Linked DNA regions of Alicycliphilus denitrificans K601. The protein of the gene in region 1 interacts with the protein of each later gene in a pairwise test. Links are inferred from orthologs where the notes say so. Each region holds a gene or a part of one and is shown in the gene's direction. Other genes may lie near its edges. The genes, in order: cysE and cysK.

What was found.
Region 2: the proteins of cysE (region 1) and cysK interact in binary tests that used the Escherichia coli proteins (3 or more experiments, as listed by UniProt). The link is inferred for Alicycliphilus denitrificans K601 from one-to-one orthologs.

Annotation. Positions count from the first base shown.
Region 1 is NC_015422.1:3,910,444-3,922,400, reverse strand. Bases 9,101-11,957 are described here. They hold cysE (serine O-acetyltransferase), read left to right. Parts: upstream 9,101-10,061; coding sequence 10,062-10,853; downstream 10,854-11,957. Other genes in these bases: ALIDE2_RS18640 (NAD(P)-dependent alcohol dehydrogenase), read right to left, coding at 11,598-11,957; ALIDE2_RS18645 (nitroreductase), read left to right, coding at 10,920-11,582; ALIDE2_RS18655 (RNA methyltransferase), read left to right, coding at 9,242-10,024. In the rest of the region: ALIDE2_RS18685 (TRAP transporter substrate-binding protein), read left to right, coding at 1-416; ALIDE2_RS18680 (ATP-dependent helicase), read right to left, coding at 496-5,193; ALIDE2_RS18675 (TRAP transporter large permease), read right to left, coding at 5,328-7,154; ALIDE2_RS18670 (TRAP transporter small permease subunit), read right to left, coding at 7,173-7,787; ALIDE2_RS18660 (inositol monophosphatase family protein), read right to left, coding at 8,129-9,082.
Region 2 is NC_015422.1:4,259,072-4,274,464, forward strand. What follows is about bases 6,853-9,737. They hold cysK (cysteine synthase A), read left to right. Parts: upstream 6,853-7,777; coding sequence 7,778-8,698; downstream 8,699-9,737. Other genes in these bases: ALIDE2_RS20270 (RNA pseudouridine synthase), read left to right, coding at 6,853-6,949; ALIDE2_RS20275 (hypothetical protein), read right to left, coding at 7,441-7,611; ALIDE2_RS20285 (J domain-containing protein), read left to right, coding at 8,729-9,737. Outside these bases: ALIDE2_RS20245 (methyl-accepting chemotaxis protein), read left to right, coding at 124-1,818; ALIDE2_RS20250 (tyrosine recombinase XerC), read right to left, coding at 1,835-2,797; ALIDE2_RS20255 (DUF484 family protein), read right to left, coding at 2,891-3,586; dapF (diaminopimelate epimerase), read right to left, coding at 3,583-4,461; ALIDE2_RS20265 (MBL fold metallo-hydrolase), read left to right, coding at 4,537-6,231; more of ALIDE2_RS20270, read left to right, coding at 6,224-6,852; more of ALIDE2_RS20285, read left to right, coding at 9,738-9,829; ALIDE2_RS20290 (NAD(P)/FAD-dependent oxidoreductase), read left to right, coding at 9,961-11,718; ALIDE2_RS20295 (carboxymuconolactone decarboxylase family protein), read left to right, coding at 11,783-12,232; ALIDE2_RS20300 (LysR family transcriptional regulator), read right to left, coding at 12,271-13,173; ALIDE2_RS20305 (HpcH/HpaI aldolase/citrate lyase family protein), read left to right, coding at 13,243-14,112; ALIDE2_RS20310 (tripartite tricarboxylate transporter substrate binding protein), read left to right, coding at 14,140-15,117; ALIDE2_RS20315 (CoA transferase), read left to right, coding at 15,181-15,393.

The DNA of each region.
Region 1 (11,957 bases):
TGGGCTACAACAAGGTCGCCAAGTACTACTACTACGGCGCCTGGTGGGAAGGCGGCGCCGACCTGGAGTTCTTCGTCAACAACAAGGCGCTGGCCAAGCTGTCGCCCGAGAACCAGGCCATCGTCAAGGCGGCCGCCGCCGTGGCCAACCAGGACGGCACTTCCAAGTACCTGATGCTCAACCCGGTCTCGCTCAAGCGCATGGTCGGCTCGGGCACCCAGCTCAAGCCGTTCCCGAAGGCCGTCGTCGAGGCCGGCTTCAAGGCCGCGCAGGAGGTCTATGCCGAGCACAGCGCCAAGGAGCCCGCCTTCAAGAAGATCTACGAGGACCTGCGCGCCTTCCAGCGCGACCAGATTCTGTGGAGCCGCATCTCCGAGCTGCCGTTCCTGCAGACCATGGCTTCCGTGAAGATCTGAGGTCCATCCTGGCGGGCACCGTGCCTGCCGCCCATGGAAGAACCGCGGCCCCGGCCGCGGTTTTTCGTTTCTGCGGAAGTCACCCGTACCAGCTGAGCCCCTTGGGCACGCGGGAAAAGCCCGCCTCGCGCAGCAGCCCGAGCAGCGGGTACCTGCCGACCGGCTGTTCGTCGACGGTTTCGATGGTGAAGCGGCCGCGCTTCTCGCGCTCCAGCGCGTGGACCAGCGCCTGCAGCGCATGCGCGAGCGCCGTGCGCTCGTCCGCGCGCTCGGCGTCCAGCCAGGTCAGCAACTGGCGCCTGCCCGGCGTGAGGTAGAGCGCCAGCCTGCCGCCGCAGAGCACGACGATGCCGCCGCTGCGCCGCTGGGGGCGTATGCCCAGGCGGTGCGCGGGCCAGGCGAGGGCCGCGCCGAACGGGTTGGCCGGGTCCAGCACCGAAAGCGCGACGGCCAGCGGCTGAGCTGTCTGCAGCTGCGTCAACTCGCGCAGCCGCTCGATGGCCGCCTTGTCGGCGAACTGGGCCGCGCCCAGGCCGTCCACGAACCTGCCCCGCAGCACGCGGCCCGCGTCCTCCATGGCGTGCAGCACGGGCCGCAATGCCGGCAGTCCGCCCGGCACGTTCTCCGCCATGACGGCGGAGCGCGTGACGATGCCGTGGCGGTCGAGCAGGCCCTCGGCCAGCGCGAAGGCGCGCTCGGTATCGCTGGATGCAGGGCGCTGCACGAGGGACCAGCGGCCCGCGAGCGTGAGGTCTCCCAGCGCAATGCCCGAATGGCCCGCATGTTCCGGCGCATCCGGTGGCTGCGGCCGGCCTCGCATGCGCCACGAGCGGCGCTGTGGGCGCATGGTCTCGGCGCGGCGCGATCCGTGCGGGGACGTCAACGCGCGCAAGGGCTGCCAGCCGTCGCTGGTGACGTAGCCGCTCCAGGCCAACTGCCAGAGCGCGGCATGCAGCTGCGCGGGATCGGCGTCCACATGCTGGGCGATCTGGCGCGCGAAGAAGGCGCCGCCGCGCCCCAGCACGTCGAGAATGGCCTGCCGCAGCCCGGTGGGCGCATCGCCGCCCGCCTCCGGCTGCGGGGCAAGCGTGTCGGCTGCCATCTCGCTCAGGTGCAGCGACACCAGGCCGTCGCCATCGCCCGCCGCGCCGTGGCCGGCCCAGACCGCCTCGCCGGACGCCAGCAGCTCGTCCAGCATGAAGGGCCGGTAGTCGCGCACGCGCGCCGGCAGGACAAGGCTCTCCCATTGCGATGCCGGCAGCGGCAGCCCCGCCAGCTGCTCCAGCACGCGCGCCACGCCGGCGGTGCCCTCCAGCGTCCCTTGCGCGAAGGGCGGCGCGTCGTTCGCCGCGCGGGCCGTCAGCTCCGGCACCAATGCCTGCCGCTCCAGCACGAGCTGGACGTAGGCGTGCTGCGTGGCGGGCTTCGCGGCCTCCCGCGCCGCCTGCAGCGAGCGCTGGCGCAGGCGGCGCAGCACGTCCTCGGCCACCCATTCGTGCCGCGCGACGGGGCCTTGCGCAAGCCTGTGCGCATCCTGCGCGCGCAGGTGGCGCTCCACGCCGAAGCTGCCCTTGAGCACCTTGCCCTGGGCCTGCAGCCGTTCGAGCGCCTCGTCGGCCACGGCGGCGCCCAGCCCGAAATGCTGCGCCACCTCACTCGTGGTGAAGGGCCCGTGGGTGCGCGCATACCGGGCGACGAGGTCCCGCAGTGGATCGGGCACGGGCTCGCGGAACGCCTTCGGTACGCCCGCGGGCAGCCTGGCGCCCAGCGCGTCGCGAAGCCGCGCCGCGTCCTCGATGGCGGCCCAGCGCTCTTCGCCCGCCACCGTGGCGCGCATGGCGCGGTGCGCCGTTTCGAGCCCGCTCAGCCATACCGCCACGGCGGCCGGGTCCTGCTGCGCCGTTCTTTGCACGATGGCGTCCGGCGCGAGCGGGCCGAGCTCGCGCAGCAGGTCCGCCACCCCTTCCATGCCGGATGCCCTGCGCTGCACGGCGATGCGCTGCAGCTCCAGGCCCGCCTGTTCCACTACGACGGGGTCGAGGATCTCGCCCATGTCCACCTGGCCCAGCAGGTCCGCGAGCAGGCTGCTGTCGAGCGAGAGCACCGAGGCGCGCCGCTCCGCCAGCGGCGCGTCGCCCTCGTACATGAACTCGGCCACGTAGCCGAAGAGCAGGTCCGCGGCGAAGGGGGAGGGGACTTCCGTGGTGACTTCCAGCATGCGTATGCCGCCGTCCTGCAGCCGCCGCATGAGCGCGCCCAGGGCCGGCAGGTCGTAGACGTCCTGCAGGCATTCCCGCGCCGTTTCGATGAGGATGGGGAAGTCGGGATACCCGCGCGCGATCTCCAGCAGCTGCCCCGCGCGCAGGCGCTGCTGCCACAGCGGCGAGCGCTTGCCCGGGCTGCGCCTGGGCAACAGCAGCGCGCGGGCGGCGCACTCGCGAAAGCGCGCGGCGAACAGGGACGATGCGCCCACGGCCTCGGCCACGATGCGCTGCACGGCCTCGGCGTCGAAGAGGAAAAGCTCGGCGCCGGGCGTGCGCCCCTCCATGTCCGGGATGCGCGCGATGATGCCGTCGTCGCCCGCCACCACGGACGGGTCCACGTTCAGGCGCTGGCGGATGCGCTGCGCGATGGCCAGCGCCCAGGGGGCATGCACGCGCTGGCCGTAGGGCGAATGCAGTATGACGCGCCAGTCCCCGCCCTCGTCGCGGCAGCGCTCGATGACCAGGGTGCGGTCGGTGGGCAATGCGCCCGTGGCCTCGCGCTGCTGCGCGGCGAGCTGGAGGATGTTGGCGATGGCGTTGGCGTCCAGGCCCGCAGCCTCCAGCGCGGCATGGGCGTCGCGGGGCGCGGCATCCACCTCGCGCAGGAATGCGCCTATGGCCTCGCCCAGTTCCGCGGGGCGCCCCAGCCCCTCGCCGCGCCAGAACGGAAGCCGCGCGGACCGGCCGGGCGCGGGAACGACGATCACCTGGTCGTGCGTGATCTGCTGGATGCGCCAGGAGGTCGCGCCCAGGGTGATGATGTCGTTCACCCGGGATTCGTAGACCATCTCCTCGTCCAGCTCGCCCACGCGGCGCGCGCCCGCCTTTTCCTCGCCCTCGGGCAACATGACGGTGAACATGCCGCGGTCGGGAATGGTGCCGCCGCTGATGACGGCCAGGCTCTTCGCGCCCGGGCGTGCGCCGAGTTGCCCGCCGATCCGGTCCCAGACGAGGCGCGGGCGGAACTCGGCGAACTCGTCGGACGGGTAGCGCCCGGCCAGCATGTCCAGCGTGGCATCGAACGCGCTGCGCGGCAGCGCGCGGAACGGATCGGCCCTGCGCACGAGGGCGTACCAGTCGTCCACGTGCATGGCGTCCATGGCGACGGCCGCCACGGTCTGCTGCGCCAGCACGTCGAGCGGGTTGCGGGGCGGCTCGATGGCTTCGAGCTCTCCCGCCAGCATGCGGCGCACGGTCACGGCGGCATCGACCAGCTCGCGCCGCGTGCGCGGATAGACCAGGCCGCGGGACGTCCCGCCTACCTGGTGCCCCGCACGCCCCACGCGCTGCAGGGCGCTCGCGACCGAGGGCGGCGCGGCCACCTGGATCACCAGGTCCACCAGGCCCATGTCTATGCCCAGCTCCAGGCTGGAGGTGGCCACCACGCACCGCAGCGCCCCGGACTTGAGCGCGTCCTCGATGTCGCTGCGCTGCTCCTTGGAGACCGAGCCGTGGTGCGAGCGCGCGATCAGGGGCGCGGCACCGTCCGTCCGGTTGCCCGTGCCGCCGCTGGAGGACGCGTACTGCACCGCCGCGGGGGCGTCGCCTTGCTGCGGGATCTGCATGCGCTCGGCGTACAGCGCGTTCAGCCGCGCCGTCAGCTTCTCCGCGGCGCCGCGGGAGTTGGCGAACACGATGGTCGAGCGGCGCGAGAGCACCTGCTCCAGGATGCTGGCCTCCACGTGCGGCCAGATCGATCCCATGGTGCCGGACTCGTCGCGCGCCGGGATGTCCGCCATGTCCCGCACCGGCAGCACGATCCTGAGTTCCAGCCTGCGGCCGGCCGGCGGGTTCACCACGGTGGTCGGCCGCGCCCCGCCCAGAAAGGCCGCCACGCGGTCCACGGGCCGCACGGTCGCGGAGAGGCCCACGCGCTGCGCCGGCCGGTCGAGCAGGGCGTCGAGCCGCTCCAGGCTCAGCGCCATGTGCGACCCGCGCTTGGTGCCCGCGACCGCGTGCACCTCGTCGACGATGACCGTGCGCACGTCGCGCAGCGTTTCGCGCGCCTTCGACGTGAGCATGAGGTAGAGCGATTCGGGCGTGGTGATCAGGATGTCGGGCGGCCTGCGCAGGAGCGCCGCGCGCTGCGCGCTGGGGGTGTCGCCCGTGCGCATGCCCACCGTGATCTCCACGGCCGGGTCCCCGCGGCGTACCCGCTGCGCGCCCACGCCGTCGAGCGGCAGGCGCAGGTTGCGCTGCACGTCGGCGCCCAGCGCCTTGATGGGCGAGATGTAGAGCACGCGGGTGGCCGCCCCGGGCGCGGCATCGGCCGTGGCCCCGTCCTTCTCCGCGAACAGCCGGTCTATGGCGTGCAGGAACGCCGCGAGCGTCTTGCCGGAGCCCGTCGGGGCGATGACCAGCGCGCATTCGCCGCCGCGTATCACGTCCCACGCGGCCTCCTGCACGGACGTGGGCGCGCCGAAGGCCGACGCGAACCAGGCGCGCGTGGCGGGCGTGAACTGCTCCAGCGCCCGTGCCGCCCTCTGTCTGCTGCCTGTACCCGTGCGAGCCATTTGTCTGTCAACCGCCGATCACGCCATGGATGCGAAGTGCCGATGGTCGCGCACCCGGCGCATGTCCACAACCATCGCGGCCCGCAAACGCGAACGCCCGATGCGGTGCACCGGGCGTCGTCGGCGGAGGCCGGTCAGCGCTTGCCCGCCGCTTCCTCCAGGGCCTTGACCGGGTCGTCGGCCTCGGCCGCGCCGGGGGTGGCGGCGGCGTCGCTCGCGGGCGGCTCCAGCTCCGGCGCGGGGGCGGCGCCGGCGTCGTCCTTGTTCTCTTCGGCGCCCTCGGCGCCGGGTTCGCCGAAGTTCAGGTCCTGCTGGTTCAGGTTCTCCAGCATCTGCGTGCCCACGGCGTTCATGTCCACGTCCACCTTCTTGTCGAGCTGGCTCGTCACCAGGCCGGGGAAGGTGATCAGGATGGCCACCATGGTCAGCTGCAGGATCAGGAAGGGAATCGCGCCCTTGTAGATCTGCATCGTCGTCACCGGCGCTATGGTCTTGCCCGTGACATGGTCCACGTAGGGCTTGTCGGGCGCGACCGAGCGCAGGAAGAACAGCGCGAAGCCGAAGGGCGGGTGCATGAACGAGGTCTGCATGTTGACCGCCAGCAGCACGCCGAACCAGACCAGGTCGATGCCCATCTTGTCGGCGATGGGCGCGAGCAGCGGCACCACGATGAAGGACAGCTCGAAGAAGTCCAGGAAGAACGCCAGCACGAAGATCATGATGTTCACGAACACCAGGAAGCCCACCTGGCCGCCGGGCAGCTGCGCCAGCAGGTGCTCCACCCACACCGGGCCGTCGGCGGCCTGGAACACCATGCTGAAGAAGGTGGCGCCGATCAGGATGAACATGACGAAGGACGACAGCCTGGTCGTCGTGGCCAGCGCCTGCTTGAGCAGCGACATGTTGAGGCGCCCGCGCGACGCGGCCATGACGATGGCGCCCATGGCGCCCATGGCGCCGCCCTCGGTGGGGGTGGCCACGCCCAGGAAGATGGTGCCCAGCACCAGGAAGATCAGCAGCAGCGGCGGGATCAGCACGAAGGTCACGCGCTCGGCCAGCCTGGACAGCAGGCCCAGGCGGGTGACGCGGTTGGCCAGTGCGATCAGCCAGGCCACGAAGGTGCCGCCGCACATGGCGACGACGATCTTCTCGTCCGTGGGCACGGACTCCACCAGCTCGCCCTGCCACCAGGTGTGCACGGCCTCCATGTTCTGCGCCAGCACCACGGCCACCGCGGTGGACAGCAGGGCCAGCAGGGCCAGCGACGTGTAGCCCGCGCTGCCGTTGGGCTCGCGCAGGGTGCGCGCCTCGGGCGGCAGCGCCGGCGCCATCTTGGGCTTGAAGATGGCCAGCGCGATCACCCACAGCACGTACAGGCCCACCAGCGCGAAGCCGGGCACGAAGGCGCCCTTGTACATGTCGCCCACGCTCTTGCCCAGTTGGTCGGCCAGCACGATCAGCACCAGCGACGGCGGGATGATCTGCGCCAGCGTGCCCGATGCGGCGATCACGCCGCTGGCCAGGCTGCGGTCATAGCCGTAGCGCAGCATGATGGGCAGCGAGATCAGGCCCATGGAGATCACCGACGCGGCGACCACGCCCGTGGTGGCCGCCAGCATGGCGCCCACGAGGATTACGGCCAGCGCCAGGCCGCCGCGCAGGGGGCCGAACACCTGGCCCACGGAGTCGAGCAGGTCTTCGGCCATGCCGCTGCGCTCCAGTATCAGGCCCATGAGCGTGAAGAAGGGAACGGCCAGCAGCGTCTCGTTGGCCATGATGCCGATCAGGCGCTGCGGCAGCCAGGCCAGGGTGGAGGCGGGAAAGACGCCCAGCTCGATGCCGAGCAGGCCGAAGAACAATCCGCAGGCCCCCAGGCTGAAGGCCACGGGAAAGCCCAGGATCAGAAAGCACAGCAGTCCCCCGAACATGAGCGGGGCGAAATTGGCGGCGATGAACTCCATGATCTAGGTCGCTCTCGTTCAGTGTGCGTGGGGGGCGGGGTTGCGTGCGGCAGCGGCGGCCTGCTGGCGCAGGAGTTCGGCGAGTTCCTCCTCGGCGCTTTTCTCTCCGAGCTTGACCGTCGGGTCCGGCCCCTGGCCCCTGAGGAAGGCGATGCACTTGATCAGTTCGGACCAGCCCTGCAGCAGCAGCAGCACGAAGCCCACGGGCAGGGCCGCCCACACCGGCCAGCGCAGCAGCCCGCCGGGGTTGGGCGACATCTCGCCCGTTGCGAACTTCTCGCCCAGCATGGGAATGCACAGCCACAGCACCAGGATGCATATGGGGGTCAGGAAGAAGATGAGCCCGAGGATCTCTATCCACAGCTGCACCTTCTTGGGCAGCCGGCTGTTGAGCACGTCGATGCGCACATGCTCGCGGTGCAGCAGGGTGTAGCCGGCGGCGACCAGGAACGACCAGGCGAACAGGTACCACTGCACTTCCAGGAAGCCGTTGGAGCTGTAGTTGAAGACCTTGCGGACGATGGCGTTGATGGCGCTGATGACCGTGGCCGCAAAAATCAGCCAGATGCTGTATTTGCCGACGAAGGCGTTGAGTTTGTCGATGGCCCGCGATAGGGCGAGTAAGGCCTGCATGGTGTCTCCAAGATGAGGGCTGGGCACGCGGCTTTGGCCGCACGCGGGGTGGGCATGCGCCAGATCCGGTCGCAGAACGCGGGTGCCGCCCCGGCGGGAGCTGGGCGCATATACACGTTCTTACAAGAGCCGCATTCTACGGAGTTGCAGAGGACGATGCAGGAAAGCACGGACGGCGGCGTGCCCGGGTTTGTACCGCTTTGGTGCTATTAAATTTGGTGACGCCGGGGGCTACCGGGCGGCGCGCGCCGCGCGCCGGGGCCGGGTGTGGGTTTGTATGGAAAAACGGCCTCCAGCGCTTTATGGAAAAGCGCTAGATGCTATTGTTTCTGTAGTGCGGCTCAGGGGGCGGCGCCTGGCCGGGTCTGCGTGTCCTCGGCCGCGCTGTCCGGGTGCGTGGTGGCGTCCGCTGCGGGGGCTTGGCCATCGGCGGCAGCGTCCGGCGCGTCGGCCATGGCCTGGCGCACGGAGGCCTTTTCGCCGGCGCTGGCGAACTTGCTGTACTTGCCCAGCAGGCCCACCAGCTGGCCGTAGATGCGCGGCGCGCCGGCCAGGCATTCGCGCTGCTCCAGGTAGTCGGCCTCGCCCGTGAAGTTGCCCACCAGGCCGCCGGCCTCGGTCACCAGCAGGCCGCCGGCGGCTACGTCCCAGATCGACAGGCCGGCCTCGAAGAAGCCGTCGCAGTAGCCCGCGGCCACGTAGGCCAGGTCCAGCGCGGCGGCGCCGGGGCGGCGCAGGCCGGCGGTGCGCGGCATCAGCTCGGCCATCATGGCCATGTACTGCTTGAAGTTGTCGCCCGGGCGGAACGGGAAGCCCGTGGAGATCAGGCAGTCGCCCAGGCGCGTGCGCTTGGACACGCGGATGCGCCGGTCGTTCAGGAAGGCGCCGCGCCCGCGCGTGGCGGTGAACAGGTCGTTGCGCGTGGGGTCGTAGACCACGGCGTGCTCCACCTTGCCCTTCACCGCGAGCGCGATGCTCACGCAGTAGACGGGGAAGCCGTGGATGAAGTTGGTCGTGCCGTCCAGCGGATCGATGATCCAGACGTACTCGGAATGCTTGGAGCCGTGCTGCGAGCCCGATTCCTCGGCCAGGATGCCGTGGCCGGGGTAGGCGGTGAGCAGCGTCTCGATGATGGCCTGCTCGGCCCCCTGGTCCACCTCGGTCACGAAGTCGTTGATCTGCTTCTGCGAGATGCGCACCGCCTCCACGTCGAGCGCCGCGCGGTTGATGATGGCGCCGGCGGCGCGTGCGGCCTTGATGGCCACGTTGAGCATGGGGTGCAGATTGGACGACATGGATTGTGATGAAGGAACAGGGCGGCCACTCGGCCGGAAGGCGCGCGGCCGGCGATGCGGGCGCAAAGCGCGCATTTTACTTGGCCGGCGCGCTTGCGCGCTTGCGGCGACAATCGCAGGCATGCCCGCATGCCTGCGGCCCACGGTGCCCCCGCTTTCATGAAAACCCGCTTCATCCTCATCCAGACCAGCCATGCCGGCAACGTGGGCGCCGCCGCGCGCGCCATGAAGACCATGGGTTTCGACGACCTGGTGCTGGTGGCGCCGCGCTGGCCCAACGTGCTGCGCAAGGAGGAAACCATACAGCGCGCCAGCGGCGCCCTCGACGTGCTGGAGCGCGCCCGCATCGTCGCCACGCTGGACGAGGCGCTCGATGGCATGAGCCACCTGTGCGCCACGGCCATGACGCCGCGCGACTTCGGCCCGCCCACGCGCACGCCGCGCCAGCATTTCGAAATGCTACTGAAAAACGAGCTGCAAGCGCTTGGTGGACGGGCGATAGAGGCCGATTCGGCTATAAATCCTGAGCCCGAGTCGGGCGTGGCCTTCCTGTTCGGCTCCGAGCGCTTCGGCATGGCCAACGAGGACGTCTACCGCTGCCACGTGGCGCTTTCCATTCCCACCAACCCCGGGTTCGGCTCGCTCAACCTGGGCGCGGCCGTGCAGGTCGTCGCCTACGAGTGGCGCCAGGCGCTCGGCGGCTTCGCGGTGCAGGAGTCCGCGCCCCAGGGCGAGCGCGCCGACGCCGCGCAGCTGGCCGGCATGCTGGCGCACTGGGAGCAGGCGCTCGCCGCCATCGGCTTCCTGGACCCGGCCGCGCCCAAGAAGCTCATGCCGCGCCTGAACCAGCTCTTCAACCGCGCGCAGCTGACGCAGGAGGAAATCCACATCCTGCGCGGTGTCGCCAAGTCCATGCTCCAGGCGGCGCGGCCGAGCCGCTAGACTGCAAAGCCTTTTTTCGTTACATCCGTTGCCCTTCATGCTTGCCCGCCTGCGATCCGACATCCAGTGCATCCTCGACCGCGACCCTGCCGCGCGCAGCCGCTTCGAGGTGGTCACCTGCTACCCGGGCCTGCACGCCATCTGGCTGCACCTGCCCGCGCACTGGTGCTGGAGGCACGGCCTGAAGTGGCTGGGGCGCTTCATCTCGCACCTGGCGCGCTGGTTCACGGGCATAGAGATCCACCCGGGCGCGGTCATAGGCGAGCGCGTCTTCATCGACCACGGCATGGGCGTGGTGATCGGCGAGACCGCCGTGGTGGGCGACGGCTGCACCATCTACCACGGCGTGACGCTGGGCGGCACGTCGCTGTACAAGGGCGCCAAGCGCCACCCCACGCTGGGCCGCGACGTGGTGGTGGCCGCCGGCGCCAAGGTGCTGGGCGGCTTCGAGGTGGGCGACGGGGCAAAAATAGGCAGCAACGCCGTGGTCATCAAGCCCGTGCCCGCGGGCGCCACGGCCGTGGGCATCCCGGCGCGCATCATCCCCTCCAGGGAGGGCCACAGCGCCGACGTGACCGAGTCGCACAAGCCCGAGGGGACCACCTTCAGCGCCTACGGCGTGACCGCGCAGCAGGACGACCCGCTGACCCAGGCCATGCGCGGCCTGATCGACAGCGCGGGCGCGCAGGAGCACCAGATCACGCTGCTGTGGCAGGCCATAGAGAAGCTCTCGCAGTCCACACCCCAGGGCAAGGACTGCGTGCCCGGCGACGCCGCCTTGAGCGAGCAGTTCCCGGCCGCCCGGCTCAACGACATCATCGGCAAATAGCGCCGCCAACGCCGCCGCGCGCGTGCCGGCGCGCCGGCCGCCAATTCTTGAAGAAGGGAGATTTCCATGGATGTGACCCAGGCCCTGCGCAAGCGCCGCTCGGTGCGCGCCTTCCTGCCCGACGCGCCGCCCACCGAACTGGTGCAGACCGTGCTGCAGGAGGCGGCCCAGGCCGCCTCGGGCGGGAACCTGCAGCCCTGGCGCGTGCTGGCGCTGACGGGCGAGCCCCTGCGGCAGGTGCTGGCCGCGGTGGCCCAGGCCCGGGCCGAGGACGGCCCCGCCAACCAGTCCTATCCCCCGGGCCTGTGGGAGCCCTACCGCACGCGGCGCTTCTCCAATGGCGAGGACCTGTACCGCGCCATCGGCATCCCGCGCGAGGACAAGGCCGCGCGCCTGGAGCAGCTGGCCAGGAACGCCGAGTTCTTCGGCGCCCCCGTGGGCATCTTCGTGTGCGTGGACGAGCGCATGGGCCTGCCGCAGTGGGCGGACCTGGGCATCTACCTGCAGTCCCTGATGCTGCTGGCCGTGCACCACGGGCTGACCACCTGCGCCCAGGGCTTCTGGCGCCGCTACGCCGGAACGCTGCAGCGCCAGCTGGCCCTGCCGGAGCCCTACCACGTGGCCTGCGGCGTGGCCCTGGGCTACGAGGACGAGGCCGCGCCCATCAACGCGATGCGCTCCACGCGCGCGCCCTGGGCCGAGTGGGGCGAGCTGCGCGGCTTCGCGTGACGCGCGCGGGCCGTATCAAGGCTTGATGGCGATCTTGAGCACCCCGTCGCGCTGGTGCGAGAACAGGTCGTAGGCCTCGACGATCTCGTCCAGCCTGCGCTGGTGCGTGACCAGCACCCCCAGGTCCAGGCGGTTGGCGGCGATCACGTTCATCAGCCGGCGCATGCGCTCCTTGCCGCCGGGGCACAGCGCGGTGCGGATGGTGTGGTCGCCCAGGCCGGCGGCGAACTGCGCCAGCGGGATCGACAGGTCCTCGGAATACACGCCCAGGCTCGACAGCGTGCCGCCGGGCTTGAGCACCTGCATCGCCTGCGCGAACGTGGCCTGGGTGCCCAGGGCCTCGATGGAGCTGTCGGCGCCCTTGCCGCCGGTGAG
Region 2 (15,393 bases), 360 kb from region 1 along the record:
AAAATTACAAATACATTAATTAGGGAAAATTAATCGGACTTTATGCCGAATTAGTCCCGCTCTTACACCATGCCGCGTCCCGCTGCGCAGGCACCTGTTCTTGACCCACTCCTCCGATTCACCATGACAGTCCGCACCCGCCTCGCCCTGGGCTTTGGCTTGATGGCATTGATGATCATCCTCATGGGCGCCGTGGCGCTGTTCGAGACCAGGGCGATGCATGACGACCTGCGTGCCGTGGTCCGCGACCAGTATCCGAAGATCAGCCAGCTGCGCGACATCAAGGACCTGCTGGGCACGAACGAGGTGGCCCTCAACAGCATGCTGCACGACCGGGATGCCGCCCGCATCGACCGGCAGGTCGCCGCCGTGCTCGAGACGCGCAAGCGCATCGGCGAGCGGCTGAACACGCTGCAGACGCTGATCACCTCGGAACGGGGCAAGGCCGGCATGGAACGATTCAAGGGCCCGCGCGCGCAGTACATTGACCTGCAGAACCGCTATATCGAGGCCATCAAGGCCGGCCGCACCGACGACGCGCGCGCCATCGTGATCGACCAGATACCGGCCGTGCGCGCCACCTACCACGACATCCTCAACGACCTGATCCATGAGCAGAACCGCGACATGGACGCGTCCATTGAAGCTGCCACGGGCGCGGTCCGCAGCATCCAGTGGGCCATAGGCCTGACCACCGCCGCGGCACTGGTCCTGGCGCTGCTCATGGCGCGCTGGATCATCCGCGCCATCACCCGCCCGATCTCCGAGGCCGTGACGATCGCCGATGCCGTGGCCGCGGGCGACCTCACGCACACCATCGAGGCCAAGGGCTCCGACGAAACCGCCCAGCTGCTGCGGGCCCTGCAGCGCATGCAGGAAGGCCTGGTACGGGTCGTGCGCAAGGTGCGCGAGGGCTCCGAGAGCGTCGCCACCGCCTCCGCCGAGATCGCCCAGGGCAACCAGGACCTGTCGGCGCGCACCGAAGCCCAAGCCAGCGCCCTCGAGGAGACCGCCGCCTCCATGGAACAGCTCGGCGCCACCGTGCGCCAAAACGCCGACAACGCGCGCCAGGCCAACCAGCTGGCGCAGGGCGCCAGCACCGTCGCCGTGCAGGGCGGCACAGTCGTGGCTCAGGTGGTCGAGACCATGAGCGGCATCAACGACGCGAGCCGCAAGATCGCCGACATCATCGGCGTCATCGACGGCATCGCCTTCCAGACCAACATCCTGGCGCTCAACGCCGCCGTCGAGGCCGCGCGCGCCGGCGAGCAGGGCCGCGGCTTTGCCGTGGTCGCCGGCGAGGTGCGTTCGCTGGCGCAGCGCAGTGCCGAGGCGGCCAAGGAGATCAAGCAGCTCATCACCGACAGCGTGCAGCGCGTCGAGCAGGGCTCGCAGCTGGTGGATCGCGCCGGCGCCACCATGCAGGAGGTGGTGGGCAGCATCCGCCGCGTCACCGACATCATGGGCGAGATCAGCGCCGCCAGCGGCGAGCAGAGCGCGGGTGTGAGCCAGGTCGGCGAGGCCGTCACGCAGATGGACCAGGTCACGCAGCAGAACGCCGCGCTGGTTGAGGAAATGGCCGCCGCCGCCTCCAACCTGAACCACCAGGCACAGGACCTGGTGCAGGCCGTGGCCGTGTTCAAGCTGGACCAGGGCGACGGCCCCGCCGTGCGCCGGGAGGCGGACCGCCCGCAGCCTCGCCTGGCCGTCCCCACCAGGCAGGCCAGGCCGGCGACGGCCAAGCTGCCGGTGCCGACGCCCAGCCCCGCCGTCCAGACCAAGGCGGTGGAGCCCGAGGGCGAGTGGGAAAGCTTCTGACCCGAGGGGCCGCGGCTCACTTGCGCCGCGCGCGCGGGTGGGCCTGGTCGTACACCCGCGCCAAGTGCTGGAAGTCGAGCCGCGTGTAGACCTGGGTGGTGGTGATGTTGGCGTGGCCCAGCAGCTCCTGCACGGCGCGCAGGTCGCCGCTGGACTGCAGCAGGTGGCTGGCGAACGAATGGCGCAGCATGTGCGGGTGCACGGGCGTGGTCAGGCCCGCGCGCTGGCTGCGCTGGCGCAGGCGCAGCCACACGGACTGCGCCGACAGGCGCGCGCCGCGCCGGCCGACGAACAGCGCGGCATCCGCCGCCGCGCCGCCGAAAGGCTGGGCGCGCACGGCCAGCCAGCCTCGCAGCGCCTCGGCGGCGGCCCGGCCCACGGGCACGCTGCGGCGCTTGGCTCCCTTGCCGAACACATGCGCCTCGCCCGCCTGCAGATCGATCCAGCCGCGCCCCTGCTGGTGCGCGGCCGGGCTGGGCGCCACGTCCAGGCCCACGAGCTCGCCCACGCGCAGGCCGCAGCCGTAGAGCAGCTCGACGATGGCGGCGTCGCGCGCCTCCAGCCAGGGGTCGGCGCCGCTTTCCTCGTGCTCGGCCAGGCGCACCGCCTCGTCCACGGGCAGGGCCTTGGGCAGCGGCTTGGGCGCCTTGGGCGCGCGCACGTCCTGCACCGGGTTGTGCGGCACCAGGCCCTGGCGCGCGGCCCAGGCGTAGAAGCCGCGCCAGCCCGAGAGGATGAGCGCGATGCCGCGCCCGCTGCGCCCCGCCGCATGCATCTGCGCGACGAAGCGGCGGACGTGCGCGCCAGTGAGCCGCAGGAGCGGCAGCCCCGCGTCCGCGGCAAAGGCCGCCAGCCGCTGCAGGTCCAGCGTGTAGAGCGTGAGCGTGCGCGCGGCCAAGCGCTTTTCCACGCGCACGTGCTCCAGGTACTGCAGCGCCTCGGGCGGCAGTTGCGGGGGCTGCGGAGTTTCAGGCTGCATCGGATTTCATAGCTGCTAGCGCTTACCAATCAACGGATCCAGCATGAAAACATACTGAAACCTGCTGCCAGCAAGCGTAGGCAGCCCCATTTTTCAAAGCAGCCGCGACAGTGCCGCGCTGGCCAGCTCGGCCATGCGCGCGAGGAATTCCGTGCCCATGGTGGCCTCGAAGCGGTGCGGATCGGGCGACCCCAGCACCAGCAGGCCGAAGGCGGGCTGCTCGGCGCTGTCGATGGCGCCGCGCCGCAGCGGCAGCAGGGCCAGCGACTGCACCTGGCCGGTCTGCGCCAGCCAGGCCGTGGCCTCGAAGCCCAGGTTGGGGCCGCAGAACGGCATGGTCAGCGACGAGGCGAAGGAGCGCACGTCCTCGCTCACGCCCTGGGCGAACGGCTGCCCGGCATGCCCGGGCGCCATGCCCCACAGGCGCAGTGCGACCTGCGGCACGTCGAACAGGGCCTGCATGCCCTGCTCCACGGCCTGCGGCAGCGCGGCCGCGTCGCGCTCGGCCAGCAGCCGGCGCGACCACTGGTGGATCTTGTCGGCGATGGCGGCGTTCTCGTGGCCGTGGCGCACCATGTCCATGACGCGGTGCTCCAGGCCCTTGATCTTCTCGCGCAGCATCTCCGCCTGGCGCTCGTGCAGGCTCACGGCGCGCTGGCCGTGCGGGCTGGTGATGGTGACGCTGGCCAGCAGCTCGGCGTGGCGCTCGAAGAAGCCCGGCGTGTTGACCAGGAAATGCGCGATGTCGTCTTCGGTGATGGGAGAAACGGGGGAGGAGGAAGAGGTCATGGTGTCTCGGGAATGTCGATCTGGCCTTCGAAAACGGTGGTGGCGGGGCCGGTCATGAACACGGGGTCTTGCAGCCCGCCGGCCCAGGCGATGGTGAGCAGGCCGCCGCGCGTATGCACGTCCACGCGCGCGTCGAGCAGGCCCAGGCCGATGCCCGCGACCACGGCCGCACAGGCGCCCGTACCGCAGGCCAGGGTCTCGCCCGCGCCGCGCTCGTACACGCGCAGGCGCACCTCGGTGCGGCCCACGACCTGCAGGTAGCCCGCGTTCACGCGCTGCGGGAAGCGCGGGTGGCCCTCGATCAGCGGGCCGGTGCGGGCCACGGGGGCGCTGTCCACGTCATCGACCAGTTGCACGGCATGCGGGTTGCCCATGGACACGGCCACTATCATTACGGTAGCTTGCGGCGCTTGTCCATCCAGCGCCAGAGGCCATTTTTTTACAGAACCCTGCGGCACGGGCACGAGGCCCGCGGTGTCGAACGGCAGGCGCGCGGGGTCGAGCACCGGGCGGCCCATGTCCACCGTCACGCGCCCGTCGGCGGTGAGCTCGGGCGCGATCACGCCGGCCATGGTCTGCACGCGGATCCGGTCCTTGGCGGTGAGCCCCTTGTCGCGCACGTAGCGCGCGAAGCAGCGCGCGCCGTTGCCGCACTGCTGCACCTGGCCGCCGTCGGCGTTGTGGATCAGGTATTCGAAGTCGATGCCCTCGGCGGGCGAGGGGCGCACGGTGAGGATCTGGTCGGCCCCCACGCCGAAGTGGCGGTCGGCCAGGAAGCGGTACTGCGCGGGCGTGAGGCCCAGGCGCTCCCGGGTCTCGTCGAGCACCACGAAGTCGTTGCCCGCGCCCTGCATCTTGGTGAAGCGGATCTGCATGGCGCGATTATCCGCCGCGCACGCATGCGGGCGGGCGCCGCCACCTGGCGGGCCGCTCTTGCCGATAATGCGGCGATGCCACGCCAGAACCAACAGCTCCACCCCCACCGCGAACCCGCCACCCCCTTGGACGCAGCCACAGTGCTGCTGCTGCGCGACGCGCCCCAGCCCGGCGGCGCGAGCGCGCTGGAGGTGCTGATGACGCGCCGCTCGGACAAGGCCAGCTTCGTGCCCGGCGCTTACGTTTTCCCCGGCGGCGGCATCGAGCCGCAGGACGCCGACCCCGCCAGCCACGCCCTGGCCGACCACCGCCCGGCGCAGGACGCCGCGCGCCTGACCGACGCCATGGCCGCGATCCGCGAGAGCTTCGAGGAGCTGGGCGTGCTGCTCGCGCGCCGCGCCGACGGCAGCTGGGCCGACGCCGACGACATCGCCGCCCTGGAGCGCAAGCCGGCGCCCGGCACCACGTTCGCCGCGCAATGCGCCGCGCGCGGCCTGCGCCTGGCGGCCGACGCCGTGTACCAGCTCGCGCACTGGACGGGCGACCGCAACCTGCCCAAGCGCTTCGCCGTGCCCTTCCTCGTGGCGCGCATGCCCGCGGGGCAGGAGCCGGTGGCCGACGAGTCCGAGCAGTTCGAGCCCGTGTGGGTGCGCCCGGCCGACGCGCTGGCGCGCCACGAGGCGGGGCAGTTCTTCATGATCTTCCCCACCATACGCACGCTGCAGCGCCTGGCGCAGTTCGCCGACGTGGACGCCGTGCTGGCCGCCGTGGCGGGCGAGAAGCCCCTGTGGGTCAGCAGCCCGCGCTCGGGCCTGCTCGGGGGCAAGGAGGCGCGCTTCATGGAGCACGAGCCGCCCTACGGCGAGCTGGCCCTGGTCACGCCCACGGGCCGCAGCGAGCATGCGCTGGACTGGCAGAGCGAGACGCCCGTGCCCCTGCTCAGGAACGTGCAGCGCCTGACCGCGCCCAACCCCGGCGTGATGACCGGCCCCGGCACCAACAGCTACCTGGTGGGCGACCCCGGCACGGGCTACATCGCCATCGACCCCGGCCCGGCCGACCTGGCGCACCTGGAGCGGCTGTGGCGCGCCGCGGGCGGCGATATCCGCATGATCGCGTGCACCCATTCGCACGCCGACCATTCGCCCGGCGCTGCGCCGCTGCAGGCCATGGTGGCGGCGCACGGGCGCCCCAAGCCGCCCATCCTGGGCCTGCCCTCGGCCCCCACGGCGCGCGCGGCCAGCCAGTTCACGCCCGACCGGGCGCTACAAAGCGGAGAGCTCCTGGCGCTTACCGGACAAGCTCCGGAGGGCAGAATCACCCACACTCTTGAGGTGGTGCACACCCCCGGCCACGCGGCCAACCACCTGTGCCTGCTGCTGCGCGAGGACGGCCTGCTCTTCTCAGGCGACCACATCCTGAACGGCAGCACCACGGTCATCGACCCGCCGGACGGCAACATGGCCGACTACCTGGATTCACTGGACCGGCTCGACGCCTTGTGCGCCGTGCACGGCGTGGAATTCATCCTGCCCGCGCACGGCTACGTGCTGGGCGAGGCGCGCGCCGCGATCGCGCGCCTGAAGGCCCACCGCCTCGCGCGCGAGGCCAAGGTGCTGGCCGCCATGCAGGCCCTGCCCGAAGGCAGCATGGACGACTGGGTGCGCCTGGCCTACGACGACGTGCCGCCACGCATGTGGCCCGTGGCGCAGCGATCGCTGCTCGCGCACGTGGAGCGCATCCGCATGCTGGAGCCGGGCAATGACTGAAGCCGGCGCGGGCGAGGCCGTGCGCCTGGCCAAGCGCGTGGCGCAGCAGCTGGGCTGCTCGCGCGCCACGGCCGAGCAGTACATCGAGGGCGGCTGGGTATCGGTGGACGGCCGGGTCGTCGAGGAGCCTGCGGCGCGCGTGGCGCCCACGCAAGCCGTGGCCCTGGCACCCGACGCCAACCTGCTCGACCTGCGCCCGGTCACCCTGCTGCTGCACCGGCCCGCCAATGCCAACGCGCAGGAATTCCTGCGCGCCGAACGCCACGCGGCCGAGCTCGACCGGCCCGGCACGCGCGTGCTGCGCCGCCACCTGCGCGCGCTCGAATGCGCAGCGCCGCTGCCCGCCGGCGCCAGCGGACTGACGGTCTACACGCAGGAGCGGCGCATCGCGCGCCGGCTGGCCGAGGACATGGCGCTGCTGGAGCAGGAATGCACAGTGCACGTGGAAGGCCAAATTGCGCCCGACGGCCTGCAGGCCCTGGGCCGCAACCTGCCGCACCACGGCGGCCCGGCCGCGCCGCACCTCAAGGCCAGCTGGCAAAACGAGACCCACCTGCGCTTGGCGCTCAAGGGCGTGGACATGGCGCGCATTCCCGAACTGTGCGCCGCCGTGGGCCTGCGCGTGCTGGGCGTGCGGCGCATACGCATGGGCCGCCTGCCGCTCGCGCGCCTGCCCGAGGGGCAGTGGCGCTACCTGCAGCCCTGGGAACGGTTCTGAAAGAACGGAACGGCCCCCTCTGAGGGGGCCGGCGATGAAAAAGTGTGAAGCGCGCCGATAAGCCGGATTCTGTGCACCCGGTTGCCCGGGCGTGACCGCCATTACTCTGGGCCGGGGGTCGCCCACCCGGCTCGATGCCACCTACCCGCACACTCCGGGGGCCCCGTCAACGTGTGCCTACTTGGTGTTGCTGCGCGTAGAGATTGCCCGTTTCACCCCGAGCGGGCGTTGCCCGCTCGGGGTGGCTGTTCGGACCCGGCTTGCGCCGGGTTCGGACAGCTTTCGCTGTCCTCTCGCCAGCTTGCGCTGGCGCCTCACAGAACACTCCGTGGCGGCACCCGCTCGGACTCGTCTCTGTTGCTCTGATCCTCACCTCACGGTGGACAGCCGTTAGCTGCTACGCTGCCCTGTGCAGTCCGGACGTTCCTCCAGTGCGGCCTTCTCAAGCGCGCACCAGCGGCGGTCTGGCGTGCTTCACGGCCGCCATTGTCTCACCGCGCGGGCAGCTGTTCATAGATGTTGTAGGCAATGATCAGGAGCGAGCCCACGATGCCCAGCATCATCAGCGCCGGGCCCCAGCGCGACTCGCGCGCGGAGAAGCCTATGAGCAACAGCGCGCAGCTGGCGGTAAGCATGAGCATGGTGGACTGCAGGAGGGTCATGGGGTCTGGCCTGTCGATAACGATCTCTCCATTGTGCTGCGCGCAGAGCACGCGCATATCACGGCTGCGACATATCGTTATCGCGACGCGGCACGACAAGTCCTCCACAATCGGCGTCTGCATCCCGCTATGCCGGCGGATTTCCACTTCTTTTTCCGGAGACACCATGCGAGCCGACAACGTCCTGCAAACCATTGGCAACACCCCCCATATCCGCATCAACCGCCTGTTCGGGCCCGGCGCCAACGTGTGGGTCAAGTCCGAGCGCGCCAACCCCGGCGGCTCGGTGAAGGATCGCATCGCGCTGGCCATGGTGGAGGACGCCGAGAGGTCCGGCGCCCTCAAGCCCGGCGGCACCATCATCGAGCCCACCAGCGGCAACACCGGCATAGGCCTGGCGCTGGTGGCCGCCGTCAAGGGCTACAAACTGATCCTGGTCATGCCCGACAGCATGAGCATCGAGCGCCGCCGCCTGATGCTGGCCTACGGCGCGCAGTTCGACCTGACGCCCAAGGAAAAGGGCATGAAGGGCGCGATCGCGCGCGCCGAGGAGCTGGCCGCGCAGACCCCCGGCGCCTGGATTCCCCAGCAGTTCGACAACCCCGCCAACGCCGACGTGCACGCGCGCACCACGGCGCAGGAGATCCTGGCCGACTTCCCCGAAGGGCTGGACGTGCTCATCACCGGCGTGGGCACGGGCGGGCACCTGACGGGCTGCGCGCGCGTGCTCAAGGCCAAGTTCCCGCAGATCAAAGTGTTCGCCGTCGAGCCCTCGCTCTCGCCCGTGATCTCCGGCGGCGCGCCCGGCCCCCACCCCATCCAGGGCCTGGGCGCGGGCTTCATCCCGAAGAACCTGGACACCAGCCTGCTGGACGGCGTGATCCAGGTCGATGCCGAGCCCGCGCGCGAATACGCACGCCGCGCCGCGCGCGAGGAAGGGCTGCTGGTGGGCATCTCCTCGGGCGCCACGCTGGCGGCCATTGCGCAGAAGCTGCCCGACCTGCCCAAGGGCGCGCGCGTGCTGGGCTTCAACTACGACACGGGCGAGCGCTACCTGTCGGTCGATGGGTTCCTGCCCACGGCCTGACGGGCCGGGGCGGGGCACAATCGCCCGGCCATGACAGCCGCACGCCACGCCCCCGTCCGCATCCCCGCGGCGCACCACGGTGCGCCGCTCGGCGGCCAGCAGAAGACGTTCAACCACCACATCGAGCAGATCGCACGGCAGCGCGAATTGCTGGCGGACTGGCAGCAGGCCATCGACGCCTACCGCGAGCGCCACGCTCGCGAAGCCGTGCCGCTGCAGAGGGCGTACGTGGCGCTGGTGGCCGAGCTGGTGCGCCACCTGGACGCGCAGAGCAGCGACAAAAGGCTGGCCAAGTCCGAACGCCGCACCCTCAGCGAGGCCATCGCCGGCCGGCTCACCATGCTGATCGACGCCGTGCCCGACGAAGCCACGCGCGCCGGCCTCCAGGAGATCCACGACCGCCACGGCGGCAGCGACTCCGACGCCGGGGAAGCCGAGGGCGGCGACATGGCCGGGCAGGAATGCGACGCGGACATGGACTCGCCCGAGGACTTCATGCGCCGCTTGGACGAACAGATGCAGGCCCGAAAGGAAGAGGCCGAGCGGCAGCGCGAGGCCCATCGCGCCACGCGCCGCCGCAAGCCCGGCGCCCGCGAACGCAAGGCCCGGGAGGCCGCCGCGCAGGCCACGCAATCGGTGCGCGAGATCTACCGCAAGCTCGCCAGCCAGCTGCACCCCGACCGCGAGACAGACCCCGCCGAGCGCGAGCGCAAGACGGCCCTGATGCAGCGCGTGAACCAGGCCTACGCGGCCAACAGGCTGCTCGACCTGCTGCAGCTGCAGTTGGAGATCGAGCAGATCACCCCCGACCACATCGCGGGCCTGAGCGAGGAGCGCCTCGCACACTACAACCGCGTGCTGGCCGAACAGCTCAAGGAACTGCAGCAGGAGGTACGGGAAGTGCAGGGGCATTTCCTGCGGGAGTTCGGGCTCGATCCCGCCCGCAGCCTCAAGCCTGCGAACCTCATGCGCGAACTGCGCGCGCACCTGCAGATCATCGAATACGAGAACCTGCAACTGCGCAGGGAGCTGAACGCCCTGCGCGCCGACCCGGCCGCGCTCAAGGGCTGGATCCAGGCAGAACGCCAGCAGCGAAAGGCCCGGCACGGCGACATGGACCCATGGTCCTAATGCCGCCCGCCATACTATGCATTTAATAGCTACTACCGCAACCCTATAGAGGGTTAAAGCCATTTTTCATGCAAAACCTCCGTGGCACGAGGTGCTACCATTGCGCCCCTTTTGCTTGATCGCCACAAGCCATGCTCCGCCTCTCCGAACTGCGCCTGCCCCTGGCCGCGCTGCCCCTCGAACCCGAACAGCACCCCGAAGCCGCCCTGCGCGCCCTGGCCGCCCAGGCGCTGGGCATGGACGGCGGCGCCATCGCCACGCTGCAGGTCCACAAGCGCAGCTTCGACGCGCGCAAGGCCGACCTGCTGGCCGTCTACATCGTCGACGTGGCGCTGGCCGACCCGGCGCAGGAGCGCGCGCTGCTGGCGCGCCACGCCGCCGATCCGCACATCCAGTCCACGCCCGACATGGCCTGGCACCCCGTGGGTCATGCCCCGGCCGCAGGCATGGAGCGCCCCGTGGTCGTGGGCTTCGGCCCCTGCGGCATCTTTGCCGCGCTGGTGCTGGCGCAGATGGGCCTGGCACCCATCGTGCTGGAGCGCGGCAAGGCCGTGCGCGAGCGCACCCGGGACACCTGGGGCCTGTGGCGCCGGCGCGAGCTGAACCCCGAAAGCAACGTGCAGTTCGGCGAGGGCGGCGCGGGCACCTTCTCCGACGGCAAGCTCTACAGCCAGATCAAGGACCCGCGCCACCTGGGGCGCAAGGTGCTGCAGGAGTTCGTGGACGCCGGCGCGCCACCCGAGATCCTGTATGCCGCGCACCCGCACATCGGCACCTTCCGGCTGGTGAAGATGGTGCAGGCGCTGCGCGCGCAGATCATCGCCCTGGGCGGCGAGGTGCGCTTCGAGCAGCGCGTGACCGACGTGCTGCTGGAGGGCCGCCACCTGCGCGCCCTGCGCGTGCTCGACCTGCGCACGGGGCAGGAGAGCGAGCTGGCCGCATCGCACGCCGTGCTGGCCCTGGGCCACAGCGCGCGCGACAGCTTCGCCATGCTGCACGCGCGCGGCGTGGCCATGCAGGCCAAGCCGTTCTCGGTGGGCGTGCGCATAGAGCATCCGCAAGGCGTGATCGACCGCGCGCGCTGGGGCAAGCATGCGGGCCATCCGCTGCTGGGCGCGGCCGACTACAAACTGGTGCACCACGCCGGCAGCGGGCGCACGGTCTACAGCTTCTGCATGTGCCCCGGCGGCACGGTGGTGGCCGCCACCAGCGAACCCGGACGCGTGGTGACCAACGGCATGAGCCAGTATTCGCGCGCCGAGCGCAACGCCAACGCCGGCATGGTGGTGGGCGTGGACCCGCGCGACTATCCGCGCGACCCCGCCGCCTTCGAGGCGCTGCTGGGCGCCACCCATGGCGTGGAGGCGCTGGCCCCGGGCCAGGCGCACCCGCTGGCCGGCGTCGTGCTGCAGCGCCAGCTCGAATCGCGGGCCTTCGCGCTGGGCGGCGGCGACTACAACGCCCCCGCGCAGCGGGTGGGCGACTTCCTCGCGCGCCGCACCTCCACGGCATTGGGCGAGGTGGAGCCCTCCTACAAGCCCGGCGTGACCCTGACCAGCATGGACGACGCCCTGCCCGCCTACGCCACCGAGGCCATGCGCGAAGCCCTGCCCGCGTTCGCGCGCAAGATCCGCGGCTACGACATGGCGGACGCCGTGCTCACGGGCGTGGAGACGCGCACCTCCGCCCCGTTGCGCATCGACCGCGGCGAGAACTTCCAGAGCCTGAACACCCCCGGCCTGTACCCCGCGGGCGAGGGCGCGGGCTACGCGGGCGGCATCCTGTCCGCCGGCGTGGACGGCATCAAGGTCGGCGAGGCCGTGGCCTGCGCCATGCTGGGCGTGCCGCTGCCGTCCTCGGGCACGCGCGGCTCGGGCGGCGCGGCATAGAGCACACACGGCACCGTACCTGCGAGGCGCTGTTGCAAATAGGGAAACGAAGGAGCATCGACCCATGACCGATACCCGGGAAGACAGCCTGCGACGCGGACTGGACAATCGCCGCCGAGTGCTGGGCGACGAGTGGGTGGAGCAATCCATCGCCCGCGCCAATGCGCTGAACGTGGAATTCCAGCGCATGATCACCCGCTATGCCTGGGACGGCATCTGGAGCCGGCCGGGGCTGGATAGGCGCACCCGCCGCATCATGGTGTTGGCCATCACCGCCGCCATGGGCCGCTGGGAGGAATTCGAGCTGCATCTACGCACCGGCCTGCTGGCCGACCCGGATGATCCCGAGGCCGCGCCGCTGGACGTGGACACCATCAAGGAAGTGCTGCTGCAAACGGCTGTCTACGCCGGTGTGCCTGCGGGCAATACCGGCATCGCCATTGCGCTGAAAGTGCTCAAGGAGCTGGGGCGTACGCCGCCGCCGGCAGCCTTCGGGGAGCAGGCGAAGCTCTGACCCCCCATGGGACGGCGGGCGCCACGCCCCTGCCCCGCTCATCTGGGAGGCGCCTGCGGCCCGCCGCGCTCGGCCACCACGGCGCGGGCGCAGGCCACCAGGTGATGGATCAGCGGCAACCGCGCCGATGCGCGCAGCCAGATCACGCCAAAACGCCGCACCTCCGCCTGCCGCATGGGCAAGGCCAGTCGCACCACGCCCTGGCCGTCGGGCCAGGCCAGTGCGGTGTCGGGCACCAGGGCCACACCCAGGCCCTTGTCCACCATCATCGCAATCGCCACCAGCGAGCTGAGTTCGAAGCGCTCGCGCGGGGCGATCTGCGCCGCGCGCAAGTAGCGCTCCACCATCTGGCCGCCGCCCAGCTGGCGGTCGTAGCGTATCAGCGGCTGGCTGCGCAGCAGCTCGTGCGGCTCCAGGTGCGCCAGGCTGCGCGGCGCCAGCAGCACCAGCGGCTCCTCGCGCAGCAGCGCCCAGTCGAAGGTCTTGGCCAGCGCGAACGGCGGATGCAGGCACACGGCGGCATCGAGCCGGCCCTGCTGCACCGCCTGGTAGAGCTGGCGCGTGGTGCCCGATTCGAGGAACACCTTGACATTAGGACAGCGGGCGACGAAGCCCGACAGGATGTCCGGCAGCAGGCTGTGCAGCGCGGTGTTGATGGTGCCTATCACCAGCTCGCCTGCCGCGCCGGCCTCGTTCACCTGGGTCTTGGCGTTGGCCAGCTCGCGCAGCAGCGCCGGGGCGCTGTGCGCCAGGCGGTGGCCCGCCGGCGTGGGCTGCACCGTGCGGCCGGCGCGCGCCAGCAACGGCGCGTGGAATTCGCGCTCCAGGCTGTGGATCTGCTGCGCCACCGCCGCCGCGGTGATGTCCAGGCGCCGCGCCGCCTCGGCCATGGAGCCGGTCTCCACCACCAGCAAAAAGCTTTCCAGATAGGCTGTTTCCATAGTTTTTCTATTGTTTGAATCAATATTAGCTGTGTTTTTCTTTGCTTACTTGTTGCCCACAATGGCCGCATGAGAAGCAAGTTGTTCGTTCCCGCCTCCCGCCCCGAGCTGTTCGCCAAGGCCGTGGCCAGCGAGGCCGACGCGTTGTCGTTCGACCTGGAAGACGCCGTGGCCGAGCCGCGCAAGAACGAAGCGCGCACGCTGCTGCGCGGCTTTCTGCAAAGCGCCCAGGCGCAGGGCCATGGCAAGACGCTGATCGTGCGCGTGAACGCCATGGACACGCCGCACTTCGCCGCCGACATCGCCGCCGTGGTCCGGCCCGGCCTGCACCTGGTCAACCTTCCCAAGCCCGACAGCCCCGAGGCCGTGGCAGAGGCCGCGGCCCTCGTTGCCGAAGCCGCCCGGGCCAACGGCGTGCAGGAGCCGCCGCGCCTGCTGCTGAACATCGAAACTCCCAAGGCCCTGCGCACCGCCGCCGCGCTGGCCTGCGCCCATCCGCTGGTGGCCGGCCTGCAGTTGGGCCTGGGCGACCTGTTCGAGCCCTATGGCGTGCACCGGCGCGAGCCCAGTGCCCTGCAGCAGGCCCTTTTCGCCGTGCGCATGGCGGCCGCCGAGGCCGGCGTGTTCGCCTACGACGGCGCCTTTGCCGACATCCGCGATACCGAGGGCTTCCGCGCCGAGGCAGAGCTCTCGCGCCGCCTGGGCTTCATCGGCAAGAGCTGCATCCACCCCAGCCAAATCGCGCTGGCCAACAGCGTCTACCAGCCCACCGATGCCGAGATCGCCCACGCGCAGCGCGTGCTGCAGGCCGCGCAGCAGGCCGATGCCGGGGCCGTCGGCGCCTATGTGGTGGACGGAAAGATGGTGGACCGCCCCTTCGTGCTGCGCGCCCAGGCCATCGTGGCCAGCGCGCGCGCCAGCGGGCTGGTTTCCAACTGACTCTCAACCCATACAGGAGACAAACCCATGACACCTTCCCGCCGCCGCTTCGCCATGGCCGCCACCGCCGCGCTCGCCGCGTTCTCGGGCCTGGCCCATGCCGACGCGCCCTATCCAGCCAGGCCCATCACCATGGTCGTGCCCTACCCGCCCGGCGGCTCCAACGACGTGTTCGCGCGCCAGGTGGCCAAGGAGCTGAGCGACCTGCTCAAGCAGCCCGTGGTGGTGGACAACCGCCCCGGCGCCAGCGGCAACACCGGGACCGGCTATGTGGCCAAGGCCGCACCGGACGGCTACACCATCGTGGCGGTATCGTCGAGCATGACCACCAACGCCGCCGTGCAGGCCAAACTGCCGTTCGACCCGGTCAAGAGCTTCGCCCCCGTGGCCATGTTCGCCAAGGGGCCGTTCGTGGTGGCGGTGAACAAGGACTTTCCGGCCAGGACACCCGCCGAGCTGGTGCGCGAGGTCAAGGCCCACCCCGGCCAGTACAACTACGCCACCTCGGGCACCGGCAGCGTGAACCATTTCGCCACCGAGCTGCTGCGCTCCATGGCGCCGGGCTTCGACATCACCCACGTGCCTTACAAGGGCCAAGGCCCGGCCGTGACGGACGTGATCGGCAACCAGGTGCAGATGATGATCTCCAGCGGCCCGTCGATCCTGCCCATGGTTCGGGGCGGCAAGCTGCGCGCCATCGGCATCACCAGCCTCGCACCCAGCCCCATCGCGCCGGACCTCACGCCCATGGCCACGGCCGTTCCGGGCTACGAGTTCGACCTGTGGTGGGGACTGCTGGCGCCCGCAGGCACGCCGCCGGCCATCGTGAACCAGCTCAACCAGGCCGTGAACCAGGTGCTGGCCAAGCCCGAGATCAAGGCCAGCTTCCTGCGCGAAGGCGCCATCGTCCAGCCCGTCACGCCCGCGCAGTTCGCCGACATCATCCAACGCGACGTGAAGCGCTGGCAGACCCTGGCCAAGGAACGCAACATCACCGCTGACTGATGACTTAAAAACCATAGCAGGCCACGCCTTCTGCGCCTGCGCAACATGCCAATCTGACTGAAAATGAGCCAACCGACCATCCAGCGCCAGGGCCCGCGCGGCCCCTTGAGCGGCGTGCGCGTGCTCGACCTCAGCGCCTACATCGCCGGCCCCTACGGCTGCTCGCTGCTGGCCGACCAGGGCGCCGAGGTCATCAAGATCGAGCCGCCCGTGGGCGACAACCTGCGCAAGTACCCCTCGACGCTGGAGGCCGAAAGCCGTGCCTTCCTCGGCGTG